2 linked regions of the Streptomyces venezuelae ATCC 10712 genome follow. The protein of the gene in region 1 interacts with the protein of each later gene in a pairwise test. Links are inferred from orthologs where the notes say so. Each region holds a gene or a part of one and is shown in the gene's direction. Other genes may lie near its edges.

Region 1 (7,480 bases):
CACGCGGGCCCTCCGCCGTACGCGGCGGAGGGCGGACCCCCGCGACCCCGCGGCGGACGCGCGGCGGAGGCGTACGACGGCTCCACGAGCGGGCGCGGAAGGCCTGGGACCGGCCGCTCACGGCGTATTACGTGATCATCGGCGCGGGCATGCTCATCACCGCCCTCGGCCTCGTGATGGTCTACTCCGCGTCGATGATCACGGCACTCCGCTACGACCTGGTGCCCTCCTACTTCTTCCGGAAGCAGTTCTTCGCCGCCCTGCTCGGCACCGGACTGCTCCTGGTCGCCTCCCGGATGCCGGTGAAACTGCACCGGGCCCTCGCCTACCCGATCCTGGTCGGCGCGGTCTTCCTGATGGTGCTCGTGCAGATCCCCGGGATAGGGCACGCGGTCAACGGCAACCAGAACTGGATCTCCCTCGGCGGCCCCTTCCAGCTCCAGCCCAGCGAGTTCGGCAAACTGGCGCTGATCCTGTGGGGGGCCGACCTGCTGGCCCGCAAGCACGACATGCGGCTGCTGACGCAGTGGAAGCACATGCTGGTGCCGCTGGTACCCGGCGCCTTCATGCTGCTCGGGCTCATCATGCTCGGCGGCGACATGGGCACCTCGATCATCCTCGCCGCGATCCTCTTCGGCCTGCTGTGGACCGCCGGAGCGCCCACCCGGCTCTTCGTCGGGGTGCTCACGGTGGCCGGTGCCATCGGCGTCCTGCTGATCAAGACGAGCGCCAACCGGATGAAGCGCTTCGACTGCATCGGCGCGACCGACCCCGGCGGGGAGGGAGCCCCCTGTCTGCAGGCCGCGCACGGAATCTATGCTCTGGCCTCGGGCGGATGGTTCGGTTCCGGACTCGGTGCGAGCGTCGAGAAATGGGGCCAACTGCCCGAGGCGCACACCGACTTCATCTTCGCGGTCACCGGTGAGGAACTGGGTCTCGCGGGGACGCTGTCGGTACTCGCCCTGTTCGCGGCTCTAGGCTATGCGGGTATCCGCGTGGCCGGAGGCACGGAGGACCCCTTCGTGAGGTTCGCCGCGGGAGGTGTGACCACCTGGATCACGGCTCAGGCCGTGATCAACATCGGTGCGGTGCTCGGTCTGCTGCCGATCGCCGGGGTCCCGCTCCCGTTGTTCTCCTACGGTGGGTCGGCCCTGCTGCCGACCATGTTCGCCGTCGGGCTCCTCATCGCCTTCGCGCGACAGGAACCCGCCGCGAAAGCGGCCCTGGCCCTGCGCCGCCCCGGCTGGGGCAAGCGGGCCGGGGTGAGATGGAAGTCGATGCGACGGCGCGTCAAGAAGCGCCCGTCCGGAGAGCGGTGAATTTCGGTGCATGTCGTACTCGCCGGCGGGGGGACCGCCGGCCACATCGAGCCCGCGCTGGCCCTCGCGGACGCCCTGCGCAGGCAGGACCCCAGCGTGGGGATCACGGCGCTCGGCACGGAGAAGGGTCTGGAGACCCGGCTGGTGCCCGAGCGGGGCTACGAGCTGGCCCTCATCCCCGCCGTACCGCTGCCCCGCAAGCCCACCCCCGAGCTGATCACCGTCCCCGGGCGGCTGCGCGGCACCATCAAGGCCGCCGAGCAGATCCTGGAGCGCACCAAGGCGGACTGCGTGGTGGGCTTCGGCGGCTATGTGGCGCTGCCGGGTTACCTCGCCGCCAAGCGTCTCGGGGTGCCGATCGTGGTCCACGAGGCCAACGCCCGGCCCGGTCTCGCCAACAAGATCGGTTCCCGGTACGCGGCCGGGGTCGCCGTCGCCACCCCGGACAGCAAGCTCCGCAACGCCCGCTACATCGGCATCCCGCTGCGGCACACCATCGCGACCCTCGACCGGGCGCGGGTGCGCCCCGAGGCGCGCGCGGCCTTCGGGCTCGACCCGAACCTGCCGACCCTCCTCGTCTCCGGCGGCTCGCAGGGCGCCCGGCGGCTCAACGAGGTCATCCAGCAGATCGCCCCGGTGCTCCAGCGCTCCGGGATCCAGATCCTGCACGCGGTGGGCCCGAAGAACGAAATGCCGCGCGTCGACAACATGCCCGGTATGCCGCCCTACGTGCCGGTACCGTACGTGGACCGGATGGATCTCGCGTACGCCGCGGCCGACATGATGCTCTGCCGCGCGGGCGCGATGACCGTCGCCGAGCTCTCCGCCGTCGGGCTGCCCGCCGCGTACGTCCCGCTGCCCATCGGCAACGGCGAACAGCGGCTCAACGCCCAGCCGGTGGTCAAGGCCGGCGGTGGACTCCTCGTCGACGACGCGGAGCTGACGCCGCAGTGGGTGCAGGGCAACGTCCTGCCCGTACTGGCCGATCCGCACCGGTTGTACGAGATGTCCCGCGCCGCCGCCGAGTTCGGCCGCCGGGACGCCGACGATCTGCTCGTCGGCATGGTGTACGAGGCGATCGCCGCCCGCCGACAGGCGTAGCGCGGCGGCTGAGGGCAGGAGGCGCCAGGTGGCAGCCGGACCGACGACCGCCGAGAAGAGCGGCGCGAGCGGGGCGAAGAGGTCGTCGAAGGGCTCGTCGGACGGTCCGTCCCGGCCGGGCACCCGGAACCGAAAGTTCCGGATGCCCGGCACCCGGGCGCTCCTCATCACCCTCGGCGTGCTGCTGCTCGTGGCCGGCGGCCTCTGGGCGCTCTACGGCTCGACCTGGTTCCGTGTGGAACGTGTGAAGACTTCCGGAACCTCGGTCCTGACCCCCCGTGAGGTCGAGGCGGCGGCCGCCGTGCCCCTGGGGGCGCCGCTCGTCACCGTCGACACCGACGCCATCGAGGCGCGTATCCGGAAGGAACTGCCGCGCGTCGACTCGGTCGACGTCGTCCGGTCCTGGCCGCACGGAATCGGGCTGAAAGTGACGGAACGGAAGCCCGTTCTTCTCATCGAAAAGGGCGGAAAGTTCATCGAAGTGGACGCGACCGGAATGCGGTTCGCGACCGTCGACACCGCCCCCCGGAATGTCCCCCGGCTCGTCCTCGACAGTGCCTCCTCCCCGAGCCTGCGCCGCTTCGACGCGGACCGGTTGCTCCAGGAGGCGGTCGGCGTCCGGGGTGAACTCCCGGCGGAAATCGCCCGGGACACTCGTGTCGTGCGCATCACCTCGTACGACTCCGTCACTCTGGAGCTGACCAGGGGGCGCACCGTCTTCTGGGGCAGCGGCGAACACGGCGCGGTCAAGGCCCGTGTCCTCACCGCGCTCCTGAAGGCCACTCCCAAAGCGGGGCACTTCGATGTAAGTGCCCCCACGGCGCCCGCCTCGTCCGGGAGTTGACGGGTATCACCCCTGGCCAGCACCCTGGTTGGCCAGCGCTACGGGTGATCACATAGGGTGAAAAGAAAAACGGGAGGTTCGGCGTGTTCGTTGAACGTGCGCCACTTGTCGACTTAGTGTCCTGTTCGGAAGAGTCCAGCGAACAGAGACACTGGTAACCCTAAACTTCAACGTTAGGGTTTGGGTCGGCGTTTCGGACCGTCCCAATCGGCATCCGTCGGAGCGGCGCGAACCAACGCGCGGCGACGACACGTAACTCGAGGCGAGAGGCCTTCGACGTGGCAGCACCGCAGAACTACCTCGCAGTCATCAAGGTCATCGGTGTCGGCGGCGGTGGTGTCAATGCCATCAACCGAATGATCGAGGTCGGTCTCAAGGGCGTCGAGTTCATCGCGATCAACACCGACGCGCAAGCGCTGTTGATGAGCGACGCCGACGTCAAGCTCGACGTCGGCCGTGAACTCACCCGCGGCCTCGGGGCCGGGGCGAACCCGGCCGTCGGTCGCAAGGCGGCAGAGGACCACCGTGAGGAGATCGAGGAGGTCCTCAAGGGGGCCGACATGGTCTTCGTCACCGCCGGCGAAGGCGGCGGCACCGGCACCGGCGGCGCCCCCGTCGTCGCCAACATCGCGCGCTCGCTCGGCGCCCTGACGATCGGTGTGGTCACCCGGCCGTTCACCTTCGAGGGCCGCCGTCGCGCCAACCAGGCGGAGGACGGCATCGCCGAGCTCCGCGAAGAGGTCGACACCCTCATCGTCATCCCCAACGACCGGCTCCTGTCGATCTCGGACCGCCAGGTCTCCGTGCTCGACGCCTTCAAGTCGGCCGACCAGGTGCTGCTGAGCGGTGTGCAGGGCATCACCGACCTCATCACCACCCCGGGCCTGATCAACCTCGACTTCGCCGACGTCAAGTCGGTCATGTCCGAGGCCGGTTCGGCCCTGATGGGCATCGGCTCCGCCCGCGGCGACGACCGCGCCGTGGCGGCCGCGGAGATGGCGATCTCCTCGCCGCTCCTCGAGGCCTCCATCGACGGCGCCCGTGGCGTCCTGCTCTCCATCTCCGGCGGCAGCGACCTCGGTCTCTTCGAGATCAACGAGGCCGCGCAGCTGGTCAGCGAGGCCGCCCACCCCGAGGCCAACATCATCTTCGGCGCCGTCATCGACGACGCCCTCGGCGACGAGGTCCGGGTCACCGTCATCGCGGCCGGCTTCGACGGCGGCCAGCCGCCGGCCCGCCGGGACAACATCATCGGCTCGGTCTCCGCCAAGCGCGAGGAGCCGGCCCCGGCCCCCCGCCACGTCGAGACCTCCCGCCCGCTGGGCGGCCTCGGCACCGTCGCCCCGCGCGACGAGCCGGCCCAGGCCCCGGCCGAGCCGGCGCCGGCGGTCAACGAGACCCCGCTGCCGGCCGCCCCTCCGGTCGTCCCGCCGGCCCGTCCGTACGCGGACAGCCAGGCCGAAGAGCTGGACGTCCCGGACTTCCTGAAGTGATAGGACAGCGCTTCGACGCGAACGGCGCGCACTTCGCCTTCACCGACCGGTGGGGCGGGGTGAGCGCCGTTCCGTACGTGGAGCTCAACCTCGGCGGCGCGGTGGGGGACGACCCCGAAGCCGTACGGACCAACCGCTCGCGCGCCGCCGGGGCCCTCGGGCTCGACCCGGCCCGGGTGGTCTGGATGAACCAGGTGCACGGCGCGGACGTCGCCGAGGTCGACGGGCCGTGGGGCAGCGACGCGATCCCGTCGGTGGACGCGCTCACCACCTCCCGGCCCGGACTCGCCCTCGCGGTCCTCACCGCCGACTGCGTCCCGGTGCTCCTCGCCGATCCCGTCGCCAGGGTCGCCTCGGCCGCCCACGCGGGACGGCCCGGCATGGTCGCCGGAGTCGTCCCGGCCGCGGTCGGGGCGATGGTGAAGCTCGGCGCCGACCCCGCCCGGATCGTCGCCCGCACCGGACCCGCCGTCTGCGGCCGGTGCTACGAGGTGCCGGAGGCGATGCGCGCCGAGGTCGCGGCCGTCGAACCCGCCGCCTACGCGGAGACCTCCTGGGGCACCCCGGCCGTCGACGTCGCCGCCGGAGTGCGCGCGCAGTTGGAGCGGCTCGGGGTCCTGGACGTCGAGGACGCCGGGGTCTGCACCCTGGAGTCGCGCGACCACTACTCGTACCGCCGCGATCGCACCACGGGGCGACTCGCGGGATATGTCTGGTTGGACTGAGAAGAGACATGACGGACCGCACGTCGGAACTCGCCGAGAACCTGGCCCGGGTGGAGGAGCGCATCGCCGCGGCCTGTGCCGCCGCCGGGCGCGCGCGGGAGGAGGTGACGCTCATCGTGGTCACCAAGACCTACCCCGCGAGCGACGTGAGAATCCTCCACGGGCTCGGCGTGCGGAACGTCGCCGAGAACCGGGACCAGGACGCCGCCCCCAAGGCGGCGGCCTGTGCCGACCTTGATCTGACCTGGCACTTCGTGGGTCAGTTGCAGACCAACAAGGTCAGATCCGTGGTGGGTTATGCCGATGTGGTGCAGTCCGTCGACCGCTTGAAGCTCGTTTCCTCGCTCTCCGCCGCGGCGGAGAAGGAGGGCCGGGAGCTCGGCTGCCTCCTGCAGGTCGCGCTCGACGCCGAGTCCGGCGAGCGGGGCGACCGCGGCGGTGTCGCACCGGACGGGATCGAGGAGTTGGCGGCCGCCGTCGACGCGGCTCCCGGGCTGCGGCTCGACGGACTGATGACCGTCGCCCCGCTCGCCGGACCGTACGCCGGGCGGCAACGCGCCGCCTTCGACCGGCTGATGGATTTGTCGACTGCCCTGCGCGCGACCCGTCCGGCTGCGAACATGGTGTCAGCAGGGATGAGTGCGGACCTCGAAGAGGCCGTCGCTGCCGGGGCGACACACGTACGCGTCGGTACGGCGGTACTCGGTGTCCGCCCGAAGCTCGGGTAACGTCGCGAAGCAAGTCGGACCACAGCAGAAAATATGGTCATTCCGCAGAACGGCGGCATGACCCGTGGATCGCGGGCACTTGGTGACGCTGCGACATTGGCCAGTAGGGCGATCCACCACAGAGCGGAGGACTCAGAGAATGGCCGGCGCGATGCGCAAGATGGCGGTCTACCTCGGCCTCGTGGAGGACGATGGGTACGACGGCCGGGGCTTCGACCCCGACGACGACTTCGAACCCGAGCTGGAGCCGGAGCCCGAGCGAGACCGGCGCCACATCGCCCCCCCGCGTCAGGCGGAGCGTGAGGAACCGGTACGTGTGGTGCAGCCCCCGGCGCCCCGTGAGCCGATCGCCCATTCCGTCCCGGTACTCGCCGAAAGCGGACGTCCGGCCCGAATTGCCCCCGTGGCATCCATCACACCCGAACGTCCCAGCATGGAGAAGAACGCACCGGTGATCATGCCCAAGGTCGTGTCCGAGCGGGAGCCCTACCGCATCACCACACTCCACCCCCGGACCTACAACGAGGCCCGTACCATCGGGGAACACTTCCGTGAGGGCACCCCGGTGATCATGAATCTCACGGAGATGGACGACACGGACGCGAAGCGACTTGTCGACTTTGCCGCCGGACTCGTCTTCGGGCTCCATGGCAGCATTGAGCGCGTGACGCAGAAGGTGTTCCTGTTGTCGCCTGCTAACGTCGATGTCACGGCGGAGGACAAGGCCCGGATCGCAGAGGGCGGATTCTTCAACCAGAGCTGAGAACACGAGAACCGGACGGACCGGTCGCGAAGCGGCCGGACAAGCGAGAGCACGTAAGTCAGGGGAGAGGGAAACGCGGGATGGGCGTCGCACTACAGGTGGTCTACATCGTGCTGATGTGCTTCCTCGTCCTCCTCATCGTCCGACTTGTCATGGACTACGTCTTCCAGTTCGCCCGTTCATGGCAACCCGGTAAGGCGATGGTGGTCGTCCTTGAGGCCACCTACACTGTCACCGATCCACCGCTCAAGCTTCTGCGGCGACTCATCCCGCCGCTGCGTCTCGGGGGCGTGGCACTCGACCTGTCCTTCTTCGTTCTGATGATCATCGTCTACATCCTGATCAACATCGTGAGCAGCTTCGCGAGGTGAATGTGGACGATACGGTCTTGCCGACTGCCGACGACTACGTAGAGGTGAAGAAGAGATGCCGCTGACCCCCGAGGACGTGCGGAACAAGCAGTTCACGACCGTCCGCCTCCGAGAAGGCTATGACGAGGACGAGGTC
Region 2 (5,776 bases), 3.8 Mb from region 1 along the record:
AAGGTCGGGGTGCTGATCGGGCGCCGGCGCGCGTTCATGATCGGCTGCGTGATCTACGGCTGCGGCTCGCTGACCACGGCGCTCGCGCCGAACCTGCCCGTGCTGCTGCTCGGCTGGTCGTTCCTCGAGGGCATCGGGGCGGCGCTCATCCTGCCGTCGATCGTGGCGCTGGTGGCGAGCAACTTCCCCACCGAGGGCCGGGCCGCGGCGTACGGCATCGTGGCGGCGGCGGGCGCCGTGGCGATCGGGCTCGGACCGCTCATCGGGGGCATCGCCACCACCTACTTCTCCTGGCGCTGGGTGTTCGCCGGCGAGGTCCTGGTCGTACTCGTCATCCTGGTGTTCGCCCGGCGCATCGCCGACGCCACCGACCAGGAGCGCCCGCGCATCGACCTCGTCGGCGCGGCGCTGTCCGCGGCCGGGCTCGGGGTCTTCGTCTACGGCGTGCTGCGCTCGGACGAATGGGGCTGGGTCCGGCCGAAGGCCGACGCGCCCGCGTGGCTCGGGGTGTCGCTGACCGTGTGGCTGATGATGGCGGGCCTGCTCCTGCTGTACCTCTTCCTGCGCTGGGAGGCCCGGCTCGTCGAGCGGGACGGGGACCCGCTCGTCCACCCGGCCATGCTGCGGAACAGGCAGCTCACCGGCGGTCTGACGATGTTCTTCTTCCAGTACCTCGTCCAGATGGGCGTCTTCTTCGTCGTCCCGCTCTACCTCTCCGTGGCCCTCGGCCTCTCGGCCCTGCAGACGGGTGCGCGGATCCTGCCGCTCTCGCTGACGCTGCTGGCCGCCGCGGTCCTGATCCCGCGTCTCCTCCCGGACGTCTCGCCGCGCCGGGTGGTGCGGATCGGGGTGCTGGCGCTGCTCGCGGGCGCGGTCGCCCTGATGGCCGCGCTGGACGCGGACGCCGGAGCGGAGATCGTCACGGTCCCGCTGCTGCTGATCGGCTTCGGCATGGGCGCGCTGGCCTCCCAGCTCGGCTCGGTCACGGTCTCCGCGGTCCCGGACCGGGAGAGCGCGGAGGTCGGAGGGATCCAGAACGCGGTCACCAACCTCGGCTCCTCGATCGGTACGGCGCTCGCCGGCTCGCTGATGATCGCGGCGCTCACCTCCTCGTTCCTGACCGCCGTGGAGCGGAACGACGCGATCCCGGCCGAGGTGAGGAGCCAGGCCGCCGTCGAGCTGCAGAGCGGCGTCCCGTTCCTCTCGGACGCCCAGCTGACGACCGCCCTCGACGAGGCGGGCACCAGCGAGGAAGTGTCCGAGGCCGCCCTGGAGGCGAACGACGCCGCCCGGCTGGACGGCCTGAAGGCCGCCCTCGCGATCCTGGCCGGCGCGTCCGTCGTGGCCCTCTTCTTCACCCACCGCATCCCCCGGACCCAGCCCCGCTCACCGACCCCCTGAAACGGCGAACCGGGCCACGGGCGCGCGTCTGCGACACTGGTAGCACCATGCCCAAGCCCGGAGAACTCACTTTCGTCGCCCCCCGCGGAGCCAAGAAGCCGCCGCGGCACCTGGCCGACCTCACGCCCGCCGAGCGGAAGGAGGCCGTCGCCGCGATCGGCGAGAAGCCGTTCCGCGCCAAGCAGCTGTCCACCCACTACTTCGCGCGGTACGCGCACGACCCCGCCGAGTGGACGGACATCCCCGCCGCCTCGCGGGAGAAGCTGGCCGGGGAGCTGCTGCCCGATCTGATGTCCGTGGTGCGGCACATCTCGTGCGACGACGACACCACCCGCAAGACCCTGTGGCGGCTGCACGACGGCACGCTCGTCGAGTCGGTGCTCATGCGCTACCCGGACCGGGTGACCATGTGCATCTCCTCGCAGGCCGGCTGCGGGATGAACTGCCCGTTCTGCGCGACCGGGCAGGCCGGCCTCGACCGGAACCTGTCGACGGCCGAGATCGTGCACCAGATCGTCGACGGCATGCGGGCGCTGCGGGACGGGGAGGTGCCCGGGGGACCGGCGCGGCTCTCCAACATCGTGTTCATGGGCATGGGGGAGCCGCTCGCCAACTACAAGCGGGTCGTCGGTGCCATCCGTCGCCTCACCGACCCCGAGCCGGACGGCCTCGGCCTCTCGCAGCGCGGGATCACCGTCTCCACCGTGGGGCTCGTGCCCGCGATGCTGCGGTTCGCCGACGAGGGCTTCAAGTGCCGGCTCGCGGTCTCGCTGCACGCCCCGGACGACGAGCTGCGCGACACCCTGGTCCCGGTCAACACGCGCTGGAAGGTGCGTGAGGTCCTCGACGCGGCCTGGGAGTACGCGGAGAAGTCCGGGCGCCGGATCTCCATCGAGTACGCGCTCATCCGGGACATCAACGACCAGGCGTGGCGCGGTGACCTGCTGGGCCGGCTGCTCAAGGGCCGCCGGGTGCACGTGAACCTGATCCCGCTGAACCCGACGCCGGGTTCGAAGTGGACGGCGTCCCGGCCCGAGGACGAGAAGGCCTTCGTCGAGGCCATCGCCCGCCACGGCGTGCCGGTGACCGTGCGGGACACCCGAGGCCAGGAGATCGACGGCGCCTGTGGACAGCTGGCCGCGGCCGAGCGCTGACCTTGTAGTCTGAGCTCGAACACATCTCCATATTCCGACAGGGGAGCGCCACAGCGCTGAGAGTGCGGTCACCGTAGGACCGCAGACCCTCTGAACCTTGCCCAGGTCATTCTGGGTAGGAAGTTCGGTCGTTAACTCAAGCTGTTGCGCCCTGCCCGCGCCCGGTCCGCCGGTCGTGGGCAGGGCCGCGTCTCTTCCTGGTCACACCCAGGAGGAATCTCAGTGAGCATCAAGAAGTCCGCCGCCGTCGCGCTCGTCGCGGCGCTCGGCGTCACCGGCCTCGCCGCCTGCGGCGCGGAGGACGGCGAGAAGGCCGCCGGCCCGTCCGGGGCCCCCGCCCCGAAGACCGTGACCCTGGTGAGCCACGACTCGTTCAACGCCTCCAAGGAGGTGCTGGCCGCGTTCACGCAGCAGACCGGCTTCACCGTCAAGGTGCTGAAGAGCGGCGACGCCGGCGAGGCCGTCAACAAGGAGATCCTGACGAAGGGCGCCCCGCAGGGCGACGTCTTCTTCGGCGTCGACAACACGCTGCTGTCCCGCGCCCTCGACAACGGGATCTTCGTCCCGTACGAGGCGAAGGGCCTGGACCGGGTCCCGGCGGCGTACCAGCTCGACAAGGAGCACCGGGTCACGCCGATCGACTCCGGTGACATCTGCGTCAACTACGACAAGAAGTACTTCGCCGACAAGAAGCTGGCGCCGCCGGTGACCTTCGACGACCTGGCGAAGCCCGCGTACAAGGACCTGCTCGTGGTCGAGAACCCCGAGCGGTCCTCCCCGGGGCTCGGCTTCCTTCTCGGTACGGCCGCGAAGTACGGCGACGACGGCTGGCAGGACTACTGGTCGAAGCTCAAGGCGAACGGCGTGAAGACCGTCGACAGCTGGGAGCTCGCCTACAACCAGGAGTTCTCCGGCTCGGCCGGCGGCAAGAAGGCCAAGGGCGACCGGCCGCTCGTCGTCTCGTACGCCTCCAGCCCGCCGGTCGAGGTGCTCTACGGCGAGCCGCAGCCGAAGGAGGCGCCCACCGGCGTCTCCACCGGCACCTGCTTCCGGCAGACGGAGTTCGCGGGCCTGCTGAACGGGGCGAAGAACCCCGAGGGCGGCAAGGCCCTGATCGACTTCCTGATCTCGAAGAAGTTCCAGGAGGACATGCCGCTCCAGATGTTCGTCAACCCGGTGGCGAAGGACGCGGCCCTGCCCGAGCTGTTCACGAAGCACGGCGTGGTCGTCGGCAAGCCGGAGACGATGGCGCCGGAGAAGATCGCCGAGAAGCGTGACCCGTGGATCCAGCAGTGGTCGTCGCTCGTTCTGAAGTAGTCCCCGACCGCCGGGGAAGCGCGGCGCGGCTCGGCCTGATGGCCGCGCCCGTCGCCTTCTTCGCGCTGTTCTTCGCCTGGCCCGTCGTCTCGATCGTCGAGCGCGGGCTGCGGGTCGACGGCGCCTGGCAGTTCGGCCGGTTCGGCGAGACGCTGAGCCGGCCGGAGATCCTCGACGTCCTGTGGTTCACGTGCTGGCAGGCGCTCGCCTCCACCGGCCTCACCCTGCTGATCGCGCTGCCCGGCGCGTACGTCTTCGCGCGCTTCGACTTTCCCGGCAAGGGGCTGCTGCGCGCCGTCGTCACCGTGCCGTTCGTGATGCCGACCGTCATGGTCGGCACGGCGTTCCTGGCCCTCGTCGGGCGCGGCGGGCTCCTCGACGGGCTGTGGGGCGTGCGGCTCGACACCACCGTCTGGGCGATACTGATCGCCCACGTCTTCTTCAACTACGCCGTCGTCGTCCGGACCGTCGGCGGTCTGTGGGCGCAGCTCGATCCGCGGCAGGAGGAGGCCGCGAGGGTGCTCGGGGCGTCCCGCTGGAGGGCGTGGCGGACGGTGACCCTGCCGGCGCTCGCCCCCTCGGTCGCGGCGGCCGCGCTGATGGTCTTCCTCTTCACCGCGAGCTCCTTCGCCGTCGTCCAGATCCTCGGCGGATCGACGTACTCCACCCTGGAGACGGAGATCTACCGGCAGACCGTGGTCCGCTTCGACCTGACGACGGCCGCCGTGCTCACGATGGTGCAGTTCGCCGCCGTCGGCCTGGTCCTCGTCGTGCACGCCCGGACCGTACGCCGCCGGGAGACCGCGCTGAAGCTGGTCGCGCCCGAGCAGACCGCGCGGCGGCCCCGGGGCGCCGGCCAGTGGGCGCTGTTCGCGGGCGTCCTGCTGTCCGTCGCCCTGCTGATCGTGCTGCCGCTCGGAGTGCTCGTCGAGCGGTCCTTCGCGACCTCCCACGGGTACGGCTTCGACTACTACCGGGCCCTGCGGACCCCGGACCCCTCCGGCACCTTCCTCGTGCCGCTGCTCGACACGATCGGGAACTCGCTCCGGTACGCCGTCGTCGCCACCCTGATCGCCCTCGTTGTCGGCGGACTCGCGGCGGCCGCGCTGACCAGGCGTGCCGGGCGGCTCGTGCGGGGCTTCGACGCGCTGCTCATGCTGCCGCTCGGGGTGTCCGCCGTGACCGTCGGCTTCGGCTTCCTCATCACCCTCGACGAACCGCCGCTCGACCTGCGGGCCAGCTGGATCCTCGTGCCGCTCGCGCAGGCCCTGGTCGGCGTCCCCTTCGTCGTACGGACGATGCTTCCGGTGCTGCGGGCGGTCGACGAGCGGCTGCGGGAGGCGGCGGCCGTGCTCGGCGCCTCGCCGTGGCGGGCCTGGCGGGAGGTGGACCTGCCGCTGGTGCGGCGGGCGCTGCTGATCGCCGCCGGGTTCGCGTTCGCCGTGTCCCTCGGCGAGTTCGGCGCGACCGTCTTCATCGCCCGGCCCGACAGCCCGACGCTTCCGGTGGCGGTGGCCCGGCTCCTCGGCCGGCCCGGCGAACTCAACTACGGCCAGGCGATGGCCCTTTCGACGATCCTCATGGTGGTGTGCGCGGTGTCCCTGCTGCTGCTCGAACGGCTCCGGACCGAACGCACCTCGGGGGAGTTCTGATGCTGAGACTCGACGGGGCGACCGTACGGTTCGGGGCGCGGGCCGCCCTCGACGCCGTGGACCTGGAGGTCGCCGACCACGAGACGGTGTGCGTCCTCGGGCCGAGCGGCAGCGGCAAGTCCACGCTGCTGCGGGCGGTCGCCGGGCTGCAGGCCCTCGACGGCGGGCGGGTGCTGCTCGGCGGCGCCGACCAGCGCGGGGTGCCGGTGCACCGGCGGGGCGTCGGCCTGATGTTCCAGGACCACCAGCTCT

The links. Proteins that work in one complex are often made in the same cells at the same time.
Region 2: the proteins of ftsZ (region 1) and rlmN interact in binary tests that used the Escherichia coli proteins (3 or more experiments, as listed by UniProt). The link is inferred for Streptomyces venezuelae ATCC 10712 from one-to-one orthologs.

What each region holds. Positions count from the first base shown.
Region 1 is NZ_CP029197.1:1,939,465-1,946,944, reverse strand. Bases 2,748-5,649 are described here. They hold ftsZ (cell division protein FtsZ), read left to right. Parts: upstream 2,748-3,542; coding sequence 3,543-4,757; downstream 4,758-5,649. Other genes in these bases: DEJ43_RS08590 (YggS family pyridoxal phosphate-dependent enzyme), read left to right, coding at 5,491-5,649; pgeF (peptidoglycan editing factor PgeF), read left to right, coding at 4,754-5,482; DEJ43_RS08610 (cell division protein FtsQ/DivIB), read left to right, coding at 2,748-3,264. Outside these bases: putative lipid II flippase FtsW, read left to right, coding at 1-1,319; murG (undecaprenyldiphospho-muramoylpentapeptide beta-N-acetylglucosaminyltransferase), read left to right, coding at 1,326-2,420; more of DEJ43_RS08610, read left to right, coding at 2,449-2,747; more of DEJ43_RS08590, read left to right, coding at 5,650-6,210; DEJ43_RS08585 (cell division protein SepF), read left to right, coding at 6,350-6,973; DEJ43_RS08580 (YggT family protein), read left to right, coding at 7,054-7,344; DEJ43_RS08575 (DivIVA domain-containing protein), read left to right, coding at 7,400-7,480. UniProt on the Escherichia coli protein: Essential cell division protein that forms a contractile ring structure (Z ring) at the future cell division site. The regulation of the ring assembly controls the timing and the location of cell division.
Region 2 is NZ_CP029197.1:5,734,360-5,740,135, forward strand. Bases 588-3,501 are described here. They hold rlmN (dual-specificity RNA methyltransferase RlmN), read left to right. Parts: upstream 588-1,448; coding sequence 1,449-2,555; downstream 2,556-3,501. Other genes in these bases: DEJ43_RS26630 (MFS transporter), read left to right, coding at 588-1,401; DEJ43_RS26640 (thiamine ABC transporter substrate-binding protein), read left to right, coding at 2,778-3,501. Outside these bases: more of DEJ43_RS26630, read left to right, coding at 1-587; more of DEJ43_RS26640, read left to right, coding at 3,502-3,872; DEJ43_RS26645 (ABC transporter permease), read left to right, coding at 3,911-5,524; DEJ43_RS26650 (ABC transporter ATP-binding protein), read left to right, coding at 5,524-5,776.